4 regions of the Geodermatophilus sp. SYSU D01106 genome follow, and region 4 is predicted to be linked to each of the others. Evidence: riboswitches for the same ligand, from Rfam matches in the RefSeq annotation. Region 4 holds a riboswitch; each other region holds the start of a gene.

What was found. Region 4 has a riboswitch for cyclic di-AMP ahead of ACI78R_RS10250 (hypothetical protein). Riboswitches for the same ligand answer to the same signal wherever they lie in the genome.
Region 1: it holds a riboswitch for cyclic di-AMP, as region 4 does, so the genes downstream of both, ACI78R_RS07000 (C40 family peptidase) here and ACI78R_RS10250 (hypothetical protein) in region 4, are expected to answer to the same signal.
Region 2: it holds a riboswitch for cyclic di-AMP, as region 4 does, so the genes downstream of both, ACI78R_RS05695 (C40 family peptidase) here and ACI78R_RS10250 (hypothetical protein) in region 4, are expected to answer to the same signal.
Region 3: it holds a riboswitch for cyclic di-AMP, as region 4 does, so the genes downstream of both, ACI78R_RS06440 (hypothetical protein) here and ACI78R_RS10250 (hypothetical protein) in region 4, are expected to answer to the same signal.

The regions. Positions count from the first base shown of each region.
Region 1 covers NZ_JBJGYM010000005.1:13,010-17,157, reverse strand. The annotation lists gene ACI78R_RS07010 (TM0106 family RecB-like putative nuclease) at 1-806, shown strand, start outside; gene ACI78R_RS07005 (hypothetical protein) at 799-1,221, shown strand; gene ACI78R_RS07000 (C40 family peptidase) at 1,314-1,829, opposite strand; cyclic di-AMP (ydaO/yuaA leader) riboswitch at 1,842-1,993, opposite strand; gene ACI78R_RS06995 (hypothetical protein) at 2,352-2,504, shown strand; gene ACI78R_RS06990 (hypothetical protein) at 2,729-3,205, shown strand; gene ACI78R_RS06985 (SMP-30/gluconolactonase/LRE family protein) at 3,251-4,148, opposite strand, start outside.
Region 2 covers NZ_JBJGYM010000004.1:55,750-59,897, forward strand. The annotation lists gene ACI78R_RS05685 (glycosyltransferase family 4 protein) at 1-325, opposite strand, end outside; gene ACI78R_RS05690 (M48 family metallopeptidase) at 322-1,638, opposite strand; gene ACI78R_RS05695 (C40 family peptidase) at 1,821-2,867, opposite strand; cyclic di-AMP (ydaO/yuaA leader) riboswitch at 3,029-3,206, opposite strand; gene ACI78R_RS05700 (hypothetical protein) at 3,366-3,674, opposite strand; gene ACI78R_RS05705 (NlpC/P60 family protein) at 3,785-4,148, opposite strand, start outside.
Region 3 covers NZ_JBJGYM010000004.1:205,460-209,607, reverse strand. The annotation lists gene ACI78R_RS06460 (SLC13 family permease) at 1-48, opposite strand, end outside; gene ACI78R_RS06455 (sulfite exporter TauE/SafE family protein) at 50-802, opposite strand; gene ACI78R_RS06450 (DoxX family protein) at 827-1,189, shown strand; gene ACI78R_RS06445 (PIG-L deacetylase family protein) at 1,186-1,905, shown strand; gene ACI78R_RS06440 (hypothetical protein) at 1,937-2,560, opposite strand; cyclic di-AMP (ydaO/yuaA leader) riboswitch at 2,813-2,957, opposite strand; gene ACI78R_RS06435 (phosphoketolase family protein) at 3,187-4,148, shown strand, end outside.
Region 4 covers NZ_JBJGYM010000007.1:166,253-170,400, forward strand. The annotation lists gene ACI78R_RS10245 (ROK family transcriptional regulator) at 1-1,025, shown strand, start outside; gene ACI78R_RS10250 (hypothetical protein) at 1,044-2,045, opposite strand; cyclic di-AMP (ydaO/yuaA leader) riboswitch at 2,294-2,448, opposite strand; gene ACI78R_RS10255 (hypothetical protein) at 2,601-2,870, opposite strand; gene ACI78R_RS10260 (DNA-directed RNA polymerase subunit alpha C-terminal domain-containing protein) at 2,885-3,511, opposite strand; gene ACI78R_RS10265 (protein kinase domain-containing protein) at 3,537-4,148, opposite strand, start outside.

The DNA.
Region 1 (4,148 bases), on a different contig from region 4:
TCGTCGACGAGGCGGGGCAGTTCTCGTTGGCCAACGCGGTCGCGGTGGCGCGGGCCGGGAAGTCGCTGGTGCTGCTCGGCGACCCGCAGCAGCTGGCCCAGCCCTCGCAGGGCGTGCACCCCGGCGACTCGGGGCTGTCGGCGCTGGAGCACCTGCTCGAGGGGCACCCGACCGTGCCCGAGGGCCGCGGCATCTTCCTCGACACGACCTACCGGATGCACCCGGCGCTGACGCGGTTCGTGTCGGACCTGGCGTACGAGGGCCGCCTGGAGTCGGCGGCGCTGCGCGAGCGGATCACCGTGCGGCCGGGCGGGCTGGTGTCCGGCAGCGGGCTGGCGGTGCGGTCGGTGGCGCACACGGTGCCGGCCTCGGCGTCGTCCACGGAGGAGGCCGCCGAGGTGGCCGCCGTCTGGCGGTCGCTGCAGGGCGTCGGCTGGGTCGACGCCGAGGGCGCCGAGCGGCCGATCGGCCCGGACGACGTGCTCGTCGTCGCCCCCTACAACAACCAGGTGGCGCTGATCCGCTCGCTGCTGCCCGACGGTGCGCGGGTCGGCACGGTGGACCGGTTCCAGGGGCAGGAGGCGCCGGTCGTCGTCTACTCGACGACGTCGACCTCGGCCGACGAGGCGCCGCGCGGGGTCTCGTTCCTCTACGACCTCAACCGGCTCAACGTGGCGGTGTCGCGGGCGAAGGCGCTGGCGGTCGTGGTGATGAGCCCGCTGCTGCTCGACGCGCAGGTGCGGACGCCGGAGCAGCTGCGGCAGGTCAACGCGATGTGCCGGCTGGCCGAGCTGGCCGGTGTCTGACACCGCGGAGCTCGCGGGCCTGCTCGGCGTCGGCGCGGACGTGCTGGTGCGGGCGCTGGGGGACGGCTGGCTTGAGGTCGCCGGGCCGCCGCACGAGCGCTGGTTCGTGAGCGGGCGTCCGGTGCAGGTCGCCGTCGGCTGGGACGGGTTCGGCTTCACGCTGGCCCGCCCCGAGCCGCGCTGGTCGGGCGACGACCTGGTGTGGGAGTTCGCGGCCGAGCGCGGCTTCGGCTCCGACGAGGTCGTCTACGAGCGGGCGATGCTGGCCGAGGCCGCGGAGGAGGTCGCCCGCCGTCGCCGGCGGACGTTCCGCTGGTGCCCGGTGTGCCGCGAGGTCAACGCCCGCGAGCACGTGCACGACAACACCGGCCTGTGCATGCGCTGCGCCGAGCGCCACCTCGGCGTCACGTACTGAGCGGGCCCGGGAGGGGCCGATAGCGCGACAAAGGCCCTCTGGGGACCGACGACGGCGCCCCGGTCGGCGGTGACCGGGGCGCCGTCCGTCCGTCAGGCGACCCGGCGGGCGCCCTGGTAGCCGGTCATCGAGTCGAGGTTCACGACCGCGACCGGCTTGCCGGCGGTGGAGGCGTGCACCATCTGGCCGTTGCCGATGTACATGCCCACGTGCGAGACCGGGCTGTAGAAGAACACCAGGTCGCCGGGCTTGAGGTCGGACTTCGCCACCGGGGTGCCGAACGTCGACTGGGCCCGCGAGGTGCGGGGGATCTCCACGCCGGCCGCGCGGTAGGCGAAGCTGGTCAGCCCGGAGCAGTCGAACCGGTCGGGACCGGTCGCGCCGTACTGGTACATGTCGCCGCGCTGCGCGAGCGCGGTGTCGACGGCCGCCTGGGCGACGCCGTTCGGAGCGGCCACCGGGGCCGCCGCCACGACCCCGCCACCACCGCCGCCGCCTGCGGCAGCCGAGGCCGGGAGGGGCGAGAGCGCGATGCCGGCTCCGGCGATGGCCGCGACGGCGATGCCGCGGAACGAGCGACGGGCGAGGGGCGTGCGTGCAGTCGTCATGGACGACGGTTCTCCTGTTCTCCACGGTCGCCTACCGGGTTAGCTGACGGGTTCGGGCGGGGGAGTCGCCCGGCGCGAGAGGTCGCGCTTCACCCCTGGGACTCGATGGGTCCCCGGTCCGGAGGGCGGCTGGCTGCCGGCGTCCGGTTCGGCGTGGTCCGGCGGGTGTCACACGGGTTCGTGACGGGGGCCCGGCCAGGACCAGCGGGAACGGTAGGGAGGGCCGCGGACCGTCACAACCGCCCGAGGGACGCGCCACGCCCGGTCCCGGACCGTGGACTTGACGGCGGCCGCCCATCCGACACGCCACCGCCACCACCGCAGATGCCTCTCCGGAGCCCGCGACGCGCGACCGCGGACGCGCGGGGACACGCCGTGCCCCACGAGAAAGGACGGCGCGGTGCGTCCGCACGCGGTGTCAGGAGCCGCCCACGGACGGGCGGTCTCCGAGCGTGGGGACGTGGCGGTTGCCGGACGCGTTGACGGGGCACGGAACGGGGGATCGAGAGAGAGGAGCACCCCATGGGAATGATGAGGAACCTCATCGCCTCCGGCGTGGCCGCGAAGGTCGTGCAGGAGCTCAAGAAGCCGCAGAACCAGGCGAAGATCAAGCAGTTCGTCCGCGACTTCCAGGCCAAGCAGAAGAAGGGCGGCACCGGCGGCCGCGCCTACTGACCGCTGATCCGCCCGCGGCCCCCGTCCCACCCCGGGACGGGGGCCGCGGTGCGTCCGGGGCCGGTGCGACGGTCCGTTGCAGTTCCGAGACGGCTCGGTCCCCGGCGTCCCGGACAGCGACCCGACCCCGTGTGACGCTCGCCGGCGTCTAGCCGCGACGCCGGCGCCGACCTCCCCGGGAGGCGCTGCCGGCGCGCGTCCGCACGACCACCACGGAATGCCCCATGAACCAGTCCTCCGCCCGCCGCCGACTCGGCGCGCTTCCCGTCCTGCTCGCCACGGGCCTCCTCCTCGCCGGCTGCGGGGACGACGGCGAGACCGGCCTCCCCGCGCCCACCTCCACCCCGTCGGCCCCGGCGACGTCGTCCGCGGCGGCCCCGACCACGCCCGCCCCGACGACGCCCGCCCCCGAGCCCGCGGTGGCCCCTGCCCCCACGCCGGAGGTGACGCCGGCTCCCGTGGTCGTGGACTTCCTCATGCCCGCCGTGGTCGGCATGACGCTGCAGGACGCCCAGGACCTGATCCAGACCAACGGCGCCTACCTCAGCCTGTCCCACGACCTGCTGGGCAGCCGCAACCAGGTCCTCGACGCCAACTGGCGGGTCTGCACCCAGAACATCGCACCCGGCCAGCGGGTCACCGGGGACGTCGAGGGCGCCATCGACCTCGGCGCGGTCAAGCTCGACGAGCTCTGCCCCTGACGTCCGGCCGCGGCCCCGTCCCGGTGGGACGGGGCCGCGGTGCGGTCAGGGCCGGCCGGCGTGCGGGACGTCGACCTCGGTCGCGAGCAGCACCGCCTCGCGCACGGGCGCGCGGTTGTGCTCGTAGAAGTCCGGCGCCGCGCACATGAGCAGCGTCCGGCCGTCCTCGCCGCCGAGCATGCAGGCGTAGACGCCCAGCCCCTCGGGCGCGGCGACGGCGTCGACGATCTCGCCGCCCTCGGCCACCCGGACCACCCGCCCGCCGACGGCGTCCGCCGCCCAGATGCAGCCGTCGGCGTCGAGCGCGCAGCCGTCCGGGGCGACGGCGAGCTGCCCGAGCACCTCGTCCACGGTGCGCCCGGTGACCTCCGGCCCGAGCGACGCCCACACCCGCCGGTTGGTCAGCGACCCGTCGTCGCCGAGGTCGAACGCCGTGTACCGGTTGCCCAGCGTCTCGCCGACGACCAGCGTGCCGCCGTCCGGCGTGATCACCGACCCGTTCGGGAACTGCAGCCCCTCAGCCGCGACCGACACCGTCCCGTCGGGGTCGATCCGCTTGAGCGACGCGGTCGCCGCCTCGCCGCCGCCCATCAGGTCGAAGCCGAAGTCGCCGACGAACACGTGCCCGCCCGGGCCGACGACGAGGTCGTTGAGGTGCCCGCCGCAGTGCTCGGTCAGGTCGGCGTAGGTCGACAGCGCCGACCCGTCCCAGCGCAGCACCTCGTGCGTCTTCATCGACACGACCACCAGCGACCCGTCGGGGAGCCACCCCTGCCCCGACGGCTGCCCGGGCACCTCGAACCGCACGGTCTCCTGCCCGTCGGCGGTCACCGTGCTCACCGTGTGCCGGTAGAAGTCCGACACCCACCACGTGCCCTCGTGCCAGCGCGGCCCCTCGAAGAACCCGCCGCCGGTCAGCACCGTCCGCACCTCGCGCTCTGCC
Region 2 (4,148 bases), on a different contig from region 4:
CCAGGCGCCGCGCCCCGGCGGCGCGCAGGCCCGGGGCGAGCAGCCCGAGCGGCGCGGCCGCCCCGAACAGGACGGTGTCGCAGCCGTGCTCGCGGACGAGCGCCGCCGCGGCCCGGGCGGTGGCCGGGGTGGGGAGGAGCATCGACGTCCGCTGCCGGACGACCGGGTAGGGCAGCTGCGCGTCGTACGCCTCCCAGCCCGGCGAGCGCGAGGCGAGCACCACCAGCGACCCCGGCGGGCGGCGCTCGAGCAGCGCGGCGACGAAGGTCTGGATGCCGCCCTGCCGCGGCGGGAAGTCGTTGGTGACGACGAGCGTGCGGCTCACCGGCCGCCCAGTCCGAGCCAGTCCTCCGCCATCGCCACCCGCTGGGCCGTCGTCGGGTGCGAGCCGAAGAACCACTGCCAGGCCGCGGGCGGGCTGGGGTCGGAGAGGTTGGTCTCCCCCAGCCGCTGCTGCATCGCCACGAACGCCGCGGCGTCGCCGGTGAGGTCGAGGGCGTGCAGGTCGGCGCGCGCCTCCACGTGCCGCGAGACGAGGTTCTGCACCGGGGTGGCCGCCAGCGTGCCGACGGCGCTGAGCAGCAGCACCAGCGGCACGACCCGCGGGTCACCGGCGGACCCCGCGCCCGCCCGCCGGAGCAGGGGCGGCCACGACAGCAGCCAGCCGAGCAGCGCCACCGCTCCCGCCGCGCCGAGGGCGCCCATCAGCGTGCCGGTGAGGACGTCGTCGGTGGCCACGTGCCCGAGCTCGTGGGCCACGATCGACTCGATCTCGTCGTCGGGCACGTCGGCGAGCAGCGTGTCGTAGAGGACGACGCGGCGCGTGGAGCCGAACCCGGACACGTAGGCGTTGAGCGACGTCGTCCGGCGGGAGGCGTCGGCCACGAGGACGTCCTCGACCGGCGTGCCGCTCTCCTCGGCGAGCTCCAGGACGTCGGTGCGCAGTTGCCCGGCCGGGAGCGACGCGAAGCTGTTGAACGCCGGCTCGATCACCACCGGGTAGAGGAAGGAGCCGGTGACCACGAGCGCGGCGGCGCCCGCCGACGCCCACGCCCACCAGGTGCGCGGCGCCCACCGGGCCAGGGCGACCAGGGCGAGCAGCCCGAGCGCGGTCAGGCCGGCGTCGATGGCCGTGTTCACGGCGACGTCGCGCAGCCACAGCCCCCACGACCGGGTGGACAGGCCGTAGCGGTGCCGGACCACCTCGCCGTACGCGCTGATCGGCAGCGTGGCCAGCCGCCCGGCGAGCAGCAGGACCACCGTGGCGGCCAGGACGGTCAGCGGCCACCGGCGGCCGTCGGTCCGGCCGAGCGCGCCGACCAGCCGGCTGCCGAGGCGGGTCAGGCCGAACAGGGCGGAGACGGCCAGGCCGAGCAGGAGGTTGGCCAGCGAGGCGGGACGCAGGTCGGCGGCCAGCGCCTCGGCGCGGCGCACCACCTCGGCGGGCAGCCCGGCGTCGTCGCTGACCGGTGTGGCCCCGCCGGGCGGGGGCGGCAGCACGGTCCACGGCGTCCGGACGGCGACCACGACGACGAACGCCGCCCCGAGCACCGCGGCGACGACGAGGGCGGCGCGGCGGGCGGTCCAGCGGCGGGCCGGCGCGGGGCCGGTGCGGTCCTCCTGGCGGGCCCTGCTCACGCCGCCGCCCAGCCCACCCGGCCGATCCTAGGCGGGCGCCGGGACGGTCGGCCCGGGCCCCGGACGCGGCGAGGGCCGGGGACCCGTGCTGGGTCCCCGGCCCTCACCGGCGAGGTGCTGGAACGGCACCCTCCCGGGTCCCGCGCCGAGCTCGCGAGGCGTGGGGAGGAGGGGGTCCTTCGTCAGGCGATGCGGCGCATGGCGGTGATGCCGCCCATCGAGTCGACCGACACGACCTTCACCGGCACGCCGGAGGTGGAGGCGTGCACCATCTGGCCGTTGCCGATGTACATCGAGACGTGGCTGACCGGGCTGTAGTAGAAGATCAGGTCGCCCGGCTGCAGCTGCGACCGCGTGACCGCGGTGCCCATCTGCGACTGCATGCGGCTCGAGTGCGGGAGGCTGATCCCGGCCGCCGCGTAGGCGTACTGGGTCAGGCCCGAGCAGTCGAAGGCGTTCGGCCCGCCGGCGCCCCACACGTAGGGGTCGCCGACCTGCGCCAGCGCGGTCTGCACGGCGGCCTGCGCGGCGCCGCTGCCGCCACCGGCCGCCGCCACCGGGGCGGGCTGCGCCGCCGCGGCCCGACCGGCGGCCTGCGCGACCGGAGCGCTCTCGCCGGTGCTGCCACCGGCCGCCGCGGGAGCCGCGGCCTGCTCGGCCTCGCCGGCCTGCTGGGCGGCCAGGGCGGCCGCCTGCTGGGCGGCGGTCAGCGCGGCGAACTGCGCCTGGTAGTCGGCGATGTCCTCCTCGAGCCGCGCCTCCTGAGCGCTGAGGTCGTCGAGGGTGCGCTGCGCGTCGGCCTCGGCGGCGTCGGCGTCGGACTGCGCCTGCTGGGCGGCCGCGGCAGCCTCCCCGACCTCGGCGAGCACGTCGGTGGTGTGCCCGGCGATCTGGTCGAGGGTGGCCAGCGAGTTGACGAAGTCGTCGGCGGAGTCGCTGGTCATCAGCAGCTCGAGGCCGGCGAAGGTGTCGTTGCCGCCGGTCCACGCGGTGCGGGCGACCTCGCGGATCTGCCCGTCGAGGGCCTGCAGCTGGGCCTGCGCGTCGGCGAGCGCCTGGTCGGCGGCCGCGGCGGCGGCCTGCTGCTGCAGGACGGTCTCGCGGGCCTCGTTGACCTGCTCGGAGACGGCCTCCAGGCGGCGGCCGGCGTCGGCGGCGAGCTCGGCGGCCTGCTCCGGCGTGGTGGCCCGCTCCGGGTCGGCCACGGCGGTGCCGGGCAGGAGCGTCACGGTCAGCGCGGCGGTGGTGCCGACCAGCGCGACGCGGCCGAGGAGACGGCGGCGGGAGGGGCGGTGCGCCCCCGCGACACGGGCGGTGCTGCGGGACGCGGACTGTTCACGGGCATGCCCCAGGGAGGGGCGGGGGGTCGCCACGGGCGGCGGCTCTCCGTTTCTTCCTCAGCTACCGCCTACCGAGTTAGCTGACGGGTTCGGGCTGGGAAGACGTGCCCTATCTCTGGACCCCGGCGGACCGGTGTCCGTGAGAACTCACCCCAGTGCTGCGGTGGGTCCCCGGCTCACCTCGCGCACACCCGGGGGCGGCGTCCGGTGACTCGGCGGTGACCGGCCGAGGTCACCTCGCAGTGGGTGACGACCACCCGGCCGGACGCGGCCACAGTACGGACGTGATGCAGATGTGACAAACGCGGACCCCGGGAACTGTGAGAACACACACGGTGAGCAGTCGCGCCACTCCGGTGCGTGCCCGCCCGGGCCGTCACCTGCGTCTCAGCCGGTGCGGCGGCGCCCACCCGGCCGGGCCTCCCCCGCCGGCCGGTGACGCAGCGGAGGCACCAGGCCGCCGTCGGCCAGGGCGCGCACGGCGCGGCGCTCCACGTCGTCGAGGTCGACCACCACGCCCGCGAGGGGCGCGGCGGCGTCGCCCGTGGCGCGGGCGGTGGCGGCCGGGACCGGCGGCACCGGCAGCAGCACGGGCGCGGTGCCCAGCTCCGCCGGCGGCGCGCCGAGCAGCACGGTGACGACGCAGTCGGCGCAGCCGGTGCCGCGCACGGTGCACGAGTCGCAGTCGATGAGCATGGCGGTGTCCCTCCGGTGCCCCGCCGCGCGCCCGGGAGACCGGGCGACGGACGGGACGGGTCTCCCTGTCGGTTGGCCGGCACGCTAGGGACGGCCACCGACAGTCCGGCTCAGCTGCCCGCGTACTCCCAGTGCCAGGGCTCCTCGCGGCCGTTGCCCGGGTCGGCCCACGTGGGGTGCAGCCAGCCGAAGCGGCCGGCGTTGGCGACCATCCACGCGTACTGCGGGGTGCCGAAGGTGTCGATGCCGCCGCACAGGTCCACGGCCAGGCCCCAGCCGTGGTTGCTGGTGCCGGGCACTGCCGCGAGCGCCGGCTTCTCCCCGTAGAGCCGCACCTGCGAGGCGTAGGTGCGGTAGGAGTCGGTGATGCAGAGCGGCCCGCCGAACGCCGTCGCGTACGCGGCGCTCAGCGCCCGCCAGGCCGCCGCGGCGTCGCAGCGCAGCGCGTGCGAGCCGACGCCGATCGGGCACAGC
Region 3 (4,148 bases), on a different contig from region 4:
GGCGGCCAGCACGACGCCGGCGGTGCCGAGCGCGACCGGGTCGGTCACCTCAGATGCGGGTGAACAGGTAGACCGAGACCACGACGCCGAAGGCCACGATGAGCACCCGCAGCGGCGTCGCGGGGATGCGGCTGGCGATCCGCGCGCCGGCGAACCCGCCGACCAGGCTGGCCGGCGCGGCGACCGCGACCACCTCCCAGGCGATCGGCCCGAACAGCCCGAAGACGACGAGGGTGACCGTCGCCGTCACCGCCGACAGCGCCGACTTGAGCGCGTTGGCCAGCGCCAGCCGGTGCAGCGCCGTCCCGAGGACCCCGACCAGGATGACGCCGAGCGCCCCGCCGAAGTAGCCGCCGTAGACGGTGGCGAGGAACAGAGCGACGTAGAGCCACCACGGGTCGCGCACGGCGCCGTCGTCGCGGTCGCGCAGCCGGCGGGTGAGCAGCGGCTGCACCGCCAGCAGCAGGCTGGCGAGCAGCACGAGCACCGGCACGACGACGTCGAAGGCCTCGCTCGGCGTGGTCAGCAGCAGCACGCTGCCGGCCGTGCCGCCGAGCACCGCGACGACGCCGAGGCGCACCAGGCGCCCGCGCTGGCCGGCGTACTCGCGGCGGAAGCCGAGCATCCCGCCGAGGTAGCCGGGCCACTGCGACACCGAGTTGGTCACGTTGGCCGCCACCGTGGGCAGGCCGAGCGCGACCAGGGTGGGGAACAGGATCAGCGACCCGCCGCCGGCGATCGAGTTGATGACGCCGGCGAGCAGGGAGACCGCCGCGGCGATGACCAGGTCGGCGGCGGACACGGGGCGGGAGCCTACGGTGGCGCCATGCGCCTCCCCGCCCCGGCGACCTGGCTGGCCGCCGCCCTCGGCGGATCCGGCGTGCTGCACCTGGTGCGGCCGCGGACCTACGAGTGGCTGGTGCCCCCGGAGCTCGGCGACGCCCGCTCCTGGGTGCTCGGCAGCGGGGTGGCCGAGGTGGCCACCGCGGCGCTCCTGGCCGCGCCGCCTACCCGCCGGGCCGGGGGCTGGGCCGCGGCCGGGCTCCTGGCGTCGTTCGTGCCGGCGCACCTGCACCACCTCCGGATCGCCCGCGGGCGGCCGGCGCTGCTGGCCGCCGGGGTGCTGCGGCTGCCGCTGCAGGCGCCGATGATCGGCGCGGCGCTGCGGGTGGCCCGGGGCCGGGCGTGACCGAGCCCTTCCCCACGGACTGGGAGCGCGCGCTGGTCGTCGTCGCCCACCCCGACGACGTCGAGTACGGGTGCGCGGCCGCCGTCGCCGTGTGGACCGACGCCGGGCGGGACGTCCGGTACCTGCTGGCCACCCGCGGGGAGGCCGGCATCGCCGGGCTGCCGCCGGGGGAGGCGGGGCCGCTGCGCGAGCGGGAGCAGCGGGCGTCGGCGGCGGTGGTCGGCGTCACGGGGGTCGAGTTCCTCGGGTTCCCCGACGGCCGGCTCGTGGAGGGACTGGAGCTGCGCCGGTCGCTGGCCGCGGCGATCCGCCGGCACCGGCCGGAGCTGGTGGTGACGATGCACTTCGGCGAGACGTGGACGCCGCCGGGCGTGACCCCGGCGTACTGGAACAGCGCCGACCACCGGGCGCTCGGCCGCTCCGTGATCGACGCGGTGGGCGATGCCGCCAACGAGTGGATCTTCCCCGAGCTCGCCGGGCAGGAGCCGTGGCGGGGCGTGCGCTGGGTCGCCGTCGCCACGCCGGTCGGGGCGACGCACGCCGTCGACGTCACCGACGTCGTCGACCGGGCGGTGGCCTCGCTGGCCGAGCACCGCCGCTACCTCGAGGCGCTGTCGGACGACCCGGTCGAGGAGCAGGCACGGCGACAGGTCGAGATGGCGACGCCGGAGGTGGACGGCCGGCGCAGGACCGGCTTCGCGCTCTACGCCGGCTGAGCGCGCCGGCCGTCCACCCCTCAGGCGGGCGTCACGGCAGGAAGCTCACGTGGACGTGGTCCATGTGGTTGGCCGTCGGTGAGCCGCGGTCGGCCATGGCCTGCCAGCCGGACCCGCCGACCAGCCAGATCCGCTGCTGCCAGATGACGTACTCGACGCGCAGCCGTGCCGCGTTGTCGATGACGAACTGGGCGACCGCGTGCCCCTTCGCCGCGTCGGCGTACACCATGAAGTCGGCGGCCAGTTCCTGCGTGGGGGAGTGCCCGGGCCGGGTGAGGACCGTGGACACCGCGAAGGCCTGCGTGACCTCCGCGACGGCCGGCCGCACGTGCGGCGCCCAGGCGCTGTAGGCGGTCGACGTCGGGGTCGGCGCCCCGGTGAGGTCCGTGGCGACGGCGACGACGGCGGTGGCCGCCGCGGCGGCGGGCGCGGGTGCGGGAGCCGCCGCCGGTGCGGGAGCCGCGGCCGGCGCGGCAGCGGGGGCGGGTGCCGGGGCGACGTCGCCGCGGCTGGACCAGTGCTCGGACCAGCCGCCCCGGTCGTGCCGGTCGCCGTCCCAGGGACGGTCGGCGGAGGCGGCCGACTGACCGGCCAGGCAGAGGGCGACGGTGGCGGTGCCGACGGTGAGCGTGCGGCGGAGGGCGTGTCTGCGCATGACGAGGAGAGCTCCTGTCGTGTGGCCCCGCGCGGTCCCGCCGTCTGCTCGGCAGGGGACCGCCCCGGGGCAGGGGAGGGCACGGGATCCGGGACGGCGCGCGGCAGCCCGGCGTCGGGCCGGTGCGGAGGCCGGTCGGGTCCGGATCCCGGAGGCGCGGCGGCCGGCGCGGGTGCGCGGGCCGCGGCGAGGTGTCTGGGGGCGGGGCGCGTCGGGGCAGGCGCCGACGGCGCTCCCCGTGTCGCGGCTCTCCGTTTCTCCCGTGGCCGCCTACCGGGTCAGCTGACGGGTTCGGGCGGGGATGTCGCCCTACCCACCTCCCGGGAGGACCGGGCGGTGGGACTCACCCCGGTGACGCGGTGGGTCCCCGGCTCGCGGCCACAGGCGTGGTCCGCGACTCGGCGGCGTCCGGGCGGATCACCCCGGCTGGGGCGGAAGGGCCGTCCGGACGGGTCGACCGTAGGGAGGCCCGCGGGACCCGGCAACGGGGACCGGGGAGTTCCGGTGGACCGGGAGGCTCCCGTCGCCGGGTGTTCGCCGAGCGGACACCCCGGGCCGGACTGCGGCGCGCCCGGGAGTCCGCCAGGGTGGGGGCGTCGAGCGCGACCACCCCCGGGAGGACGACGGTGACCGAGGCCAGCACGCGCGAGGAGATCGCCGCGACCGACGGCGCGGGGCCGCTGACCCAGGAGGAGCTGACCCGCATCCACGCCTGGTGGCGGGCGGCCAACTACCTGTCGGTCGGCCAGATCTACCTCATGGACAACCCGCTGCTGCGCGAGCCGCTGCGCCCGGAGCACGTCAAGCCGCGGCTGCTCGGCCACTGGGGCACGACGCCGGGGCTGAACTTCGTCCACGCACACCTCAACCGGGCGATCGCCGCGCGCGACCTCGACTGCATGTACGTGATGGGGCCCGGCCACGGCGGCCCCGGCCCGGTCGCGTCGGCCTGGCTGGAGGGCACCTACAGCGAGGTCTACCCCGACGTGTCGCAGGACGAGCCGGGGATGAAGCGGCTGTTCACCCAGTTCAGCTTCCCCGGCGGGATCCCGAGCCACGTGGCGCCGGAGACGCCCGGCTCGATCCACGAGGGCGGCGAGCTCGGCTACGCCCTGGTGCACGCCTACGGCGCCGCCTTCGACAACCCGGACCTCGTCGTCGCCGCCGTCGTGGGCGACGGCGAGGCCGAGACCGGCCCGCTGGCCGCGAGCTGGCACGCCACGAAGTTCGTCGACCCGGCCCGCGACGGCGCCGTGCTGCCGATCCTGCACCTCAACGGCTACAAGATCGCCAACCCGACGGTGCTGGCCCGCATCGAGCCCGACGAGCTCGACGCCCTGCTGCGCGGCTACGGGCACACGCCGTACGTCGTCGAGGGCGACGACCCCGCGCTCATGCACCAGCAGTTCGCCGCGACGCTGGACCGCTGCCTCGACGAGATCGCCGACATCCAGCGGCGGGCCCGGGAGGGCGGCGTTCCCGAGCGGCCGCGCTGGCCGATGATCGTGCTGCGCTCGCCCAAGGGGTGGACCGGGCCGGCGGAGGTCGACGGGCACCGCGTCGAGGGCTCCTGGCGCTCGCACCAGGT
Region 4 (4,148 bases):
GCGGCCTGCTCGACGAGGTGGAGCGCGGGCCCGCCGCCCGCCGCGGCCGCCCCGCCACCCCCCTGGCGCCCGGCTCGCGGCCCGCGGGCCTGGGCATGCAGGTCGATGCCGGCCTGGTCGCCGTCCGGGTGCTCGACCTGCGCGGCCGGGTGCTCGCGGAGCGGCTGCGCGAGGAGGACCTGCGCGACAGCGACCCGGCCGCCGCGCTGTCGCTGCTGGGCGGGCTGGCCGCCGACGTGCTGGGCGCGCTGCCCGCGGGCACCCGCGTCGTCGGGGCGGGGCTGGCGCTGCCCGGCCTGGTCGACGCCGGCCGCGGGCTGCTGCTGCGCGCACCGAACCTGCGCTGGTCGCGGGTGTGCCCGGCCGAGCTGCTGGCCGGCGCGCTCCCGGCGGACCTGGTGCCGGCGCTGGGCAACGAGGCCGACCTGGCCGCGCGCAGCGTCGCCGAGGACGCGCCGGGGCGCCCCGGGCCGCACCGCGACTTCGTCTACCTGTCCGGCCAGATCGGCATCGGCGGCGCCGCGGTGCTGGGTGGGCGGGTGATGACCGGCAGCTCGGGCTGGGCCGGCGAGATCGGGCACGTCTGCGTCGACCCCGCCGGACCGGCGTGCCCGTGCGGGTCCACCGGCTGTCTGGAGCGCTACGCCGGCCGGCTGGCGCTGCTCGCCGCGGCCGGGGTGCCCGCCGACGCCGGCCCCGGCGAGCTGCGCACCCGCGCGGAGGCCGGCGACCCGGCCGCGCGGGCGGCGGTCGACGGCGCCGCGTGGGCGCTGGGCGTGGCCCTGGCCGGGGTGGTGAACGTCCTCGACATCCCGACCGTCGTGCTCGGCGGGCACCTCGCCGAGCTCACCGGCCTGCTGCGCCCGCGCCTGGAGGAGCACCTGGCCCGCCGGGTGCTGTCGGCCCGCTGGCGGCGGCCGGTGGTCGACGCCGGCGGTGCGGTGCCGGCCGCGGGGGCCACGGGCGCGGCGCTCCGGGCCCTCGACGCGGTGCTCGAGGACCCGGTGCGCTGGCTGCCGGCCTGAGCGGACCGGCCCCGGGGCTCAGCCCTGGTAGTTGACGTGCACGTGGTCGTAGTGGTTGGCGGTCACGCCGCCGCGGTCCTCCATGCGCGACCACGAGCCGCCCGGCGAGGACAGCATCCGCTGCTCCCAGATGAGGTAGTCGACGCCGAGCTCGGACCAGTGGTCGATGTGGTACTGCACGATCGCGTCGCCGAGGGCGGCGTCGGACATGACCATGTAGTCCAGCGCGAGGCCCGACGGGTGCCCGCCCGGGTCGGCCGCGCTGGGCCGGGTGCCGCCGAGGGTGATCGAGGCGGCGCCGGGCACGTTGCTCACCACGGCGTCGGCCGCGGCCTGCACCACCGACCGCACCGGGCCGGAGGTGTTGCTGATCCGGGCCACCCGGGAGGCGGTCGTCCCGGTGGCGGACGACGACGCCGACGACGAGGCGGACGACGAGGACGCGGACGACGACGCGGCGGCGGACTCCTGCTCGGCCTCCGCGGCGGCGGCCGCCTCGGCTGCGGCGGCCTCCGCGGCGGCGGCGGCCTCGGCGGCGACGCGGGCGGCCTCGGCCTCGGCGGCGAGCCGGGCGGCCTCGGCGGCCTGGGCGTCGCGGACGGCCTGGTCGGCGCCGGCCTGCGCCTGCTGGGCGGCGGTCTCGGCGGCCTCGCGGCTGCCGCGGCTCGCGGCGACCTGGCCGAGCTCCGCGATGTCCTGCGGCTGCACCGTCTGCGGCTCGGTGGCGGCGGGGCCGGTGGCGGCCGACAGCCCGAGCGCCTGGGCGACGCTCAGCGACTCCGACGTGCCGGCCTGCGCCTCGGCGGCCGGGTCGGGGGTGAGCAGCAGGTTGGCGGCCAGCGCGCCGGCCGCGGCGACGCCGAGCAGCAGCCCGGGGCGGCGGACGGCGGAGCGGCGGGCGGCGGGGCGGGCGGCGCGGCGGGCGGTCCGGCCGGCGCCGCGGGGCGCGGCGGGGACGGCGATCTCCGCGGTGGGGGCGGCCGGCTCCGGCGTGCGGATCTCGGCGGTGGGGGCGTCCATGCGGGGCTGTGCTCCAGGGGTGCGGCCACGCGGCCCGGTGGCGGGCACGGCGTGGCGGATGTGCGGGCGGCTCCGGCGGTCCGCGAGACGCGGTCGGCCGGCGACCGGCGTCCGGGCGGGGCCGGGCGGTCGCGGGACCGGCGTCGGGGACGGCCGGGGCGGTCAGATCCGGGGGCGCACCCCGGTGCGGCGGAGCCGGCGCGGGGGTGGTGCGGTCGTGCTGAGGGCGCGCGCCATCCGGCGGCTCTCCGTTCTCCCGATGGCCGCCTACCGGGTCAGCTGACGGGTTCGGGCGGGAAGCAGCCCTACCTGCGGGCGGACGGTGTCCGGCCCCGCGGGATTCACCCCAGTGGTGCGGTGGGTCCCCGGCTCGCCCCGGAGGGCGACTCGGCGGCATCCGCCCGGACTCCCCGGACGGGGACGTGACGACCGGTCGGACGGCGCCACGGTAGACGTCGTTATCGCCCCGTGACAATCTCGCGCCGGTCCGGCGTGACGAGTGTCGCGCGCGTCGTCGGCGTGTCGCCTCGCGTCCCGCGGACCCAGCCCTCGGGCTCAGCCCTCGTCGGGCTCGTTCTCGTCCGGCTCGTTCTCGTCCGGCTCGTTCTCGTCCGGCTCGTTCTCGTCCGACTCGTTCTCGTCGGGCTCGTTCTGGTCCTCGCCGCTGGAGCCGCCAGAGCCGCCCTCGTCCTGCTCGACACCGTCCCCGCCGCCTCCGCCGCCGCCCTCGCCCCCACAGGCGGCGGTGACCGGGACGAGGGCCGCGAGGGCCAGACCGACCAGGGCCGCGCGCAGGCGCGCGACCCCCCGGCGCTGCAGCGACACGGGATCCTCCTCGTTCAGCCGAGCAGACGGCGCAGGCAGTCGGCCTGCGTGCGCACCGACCAGACGGCCAGCCGGGCGGGCAGCGTGACGGCGGACCGGGCCACCCGGACGCCGAAGGCGAGGAGGTCGGCGTACTCGGCCGGGCGGGGCGCCGCCGCCCGGGGAGTCGCCGCGCGCGGGGACGCGGGGGCCGGCTCGGGCTCGTCGTCGCCGGGGTCCGCGTCGTCCTCCGGGGCGCCCGCGGCCCCGGCGTCCGGTGCGGCCGCGCCCCGGGCCTCGACGGGGGCCCCGACCTGGGCATCGGCCTGGGCCTCGGGCGGCGCCTCGGGCACCAGCAGGTCGAAGGCGGTGCGCCGGCGGGGGTCGCGCAGCGAGGCGAAGGACGGGATCTCGGGCGAGGCGGGCCCGCCGTCGTCCTCGGAGGGCAGCGGCAGCTGCGCCGGCGGCTCGGGCACGACGCGGCGGATGGCGGTCACCAGCCCCGGCCCGAGGCCCGGCACGGCGGCGAGTTCCCGGCGGGACAGGCCGGCGAGCGCGGCGACGTCGGTGATGCCGGCGCGGGTCAGCGCGGTGACCGCGCGGGTGGGCAGGTCCAGCGTCGCGATCGTCCCCGCCGGCGCGCCCGGCGACCTGGTCGGCATGGCGGAGGACCCTAGTCGGCGCCGGTCAGCCGGCCGCACCGGTGTCCGGGCCGGGCGTACCCGCCGACGACGGACCGGACGGGCCCGCCGACGGGGCGGACGACGAGCCCGGGGACCCCGGCGACGTCGGCGCGGGGGCCTCCGGCTCCGACGGCGCGGGCTCCGACGGCGCGGGCTCCACCGGCTCGGACGACTCCGGTGCCGTCGGCGCCGGGGCCTCCGGCTGGGTCGGCGAGGGCTCCACCGGGTCCGAGGGGGCGGGAGCGGACTCCTCCGGCGCCGGCGCCGACTCCCCCGGCGCCGACCCGGCCGGCGCGGACTCCCCGGCCCCCGACGGCGCGGTGCCGGTGTCCGCCGGCTGCGACGGGGCGGGCCCCGGCGGCGTGGTCGCGGACGGGGCCGCCGGCGCGGTCGCCGACCCGCTGCCCGGGGCGGCGGTGTCCGACGGCGCCGGCTCCCGCGCCGGTGCGGTGTCCTCGGCGGGCGCCGGCCCGGCCGGGGACCCGGCGGCGGGCGGTGCGGCCGCGACGGACAGGGTGACGCGGTCGCCGGCCCGCAGCGGGACGCCGACGGGGTCGAGCGCCGCGACGGTGCCCGGCGCGACCGCCGTCGTCTGCTCGGTCTCCCGGGAGACGGT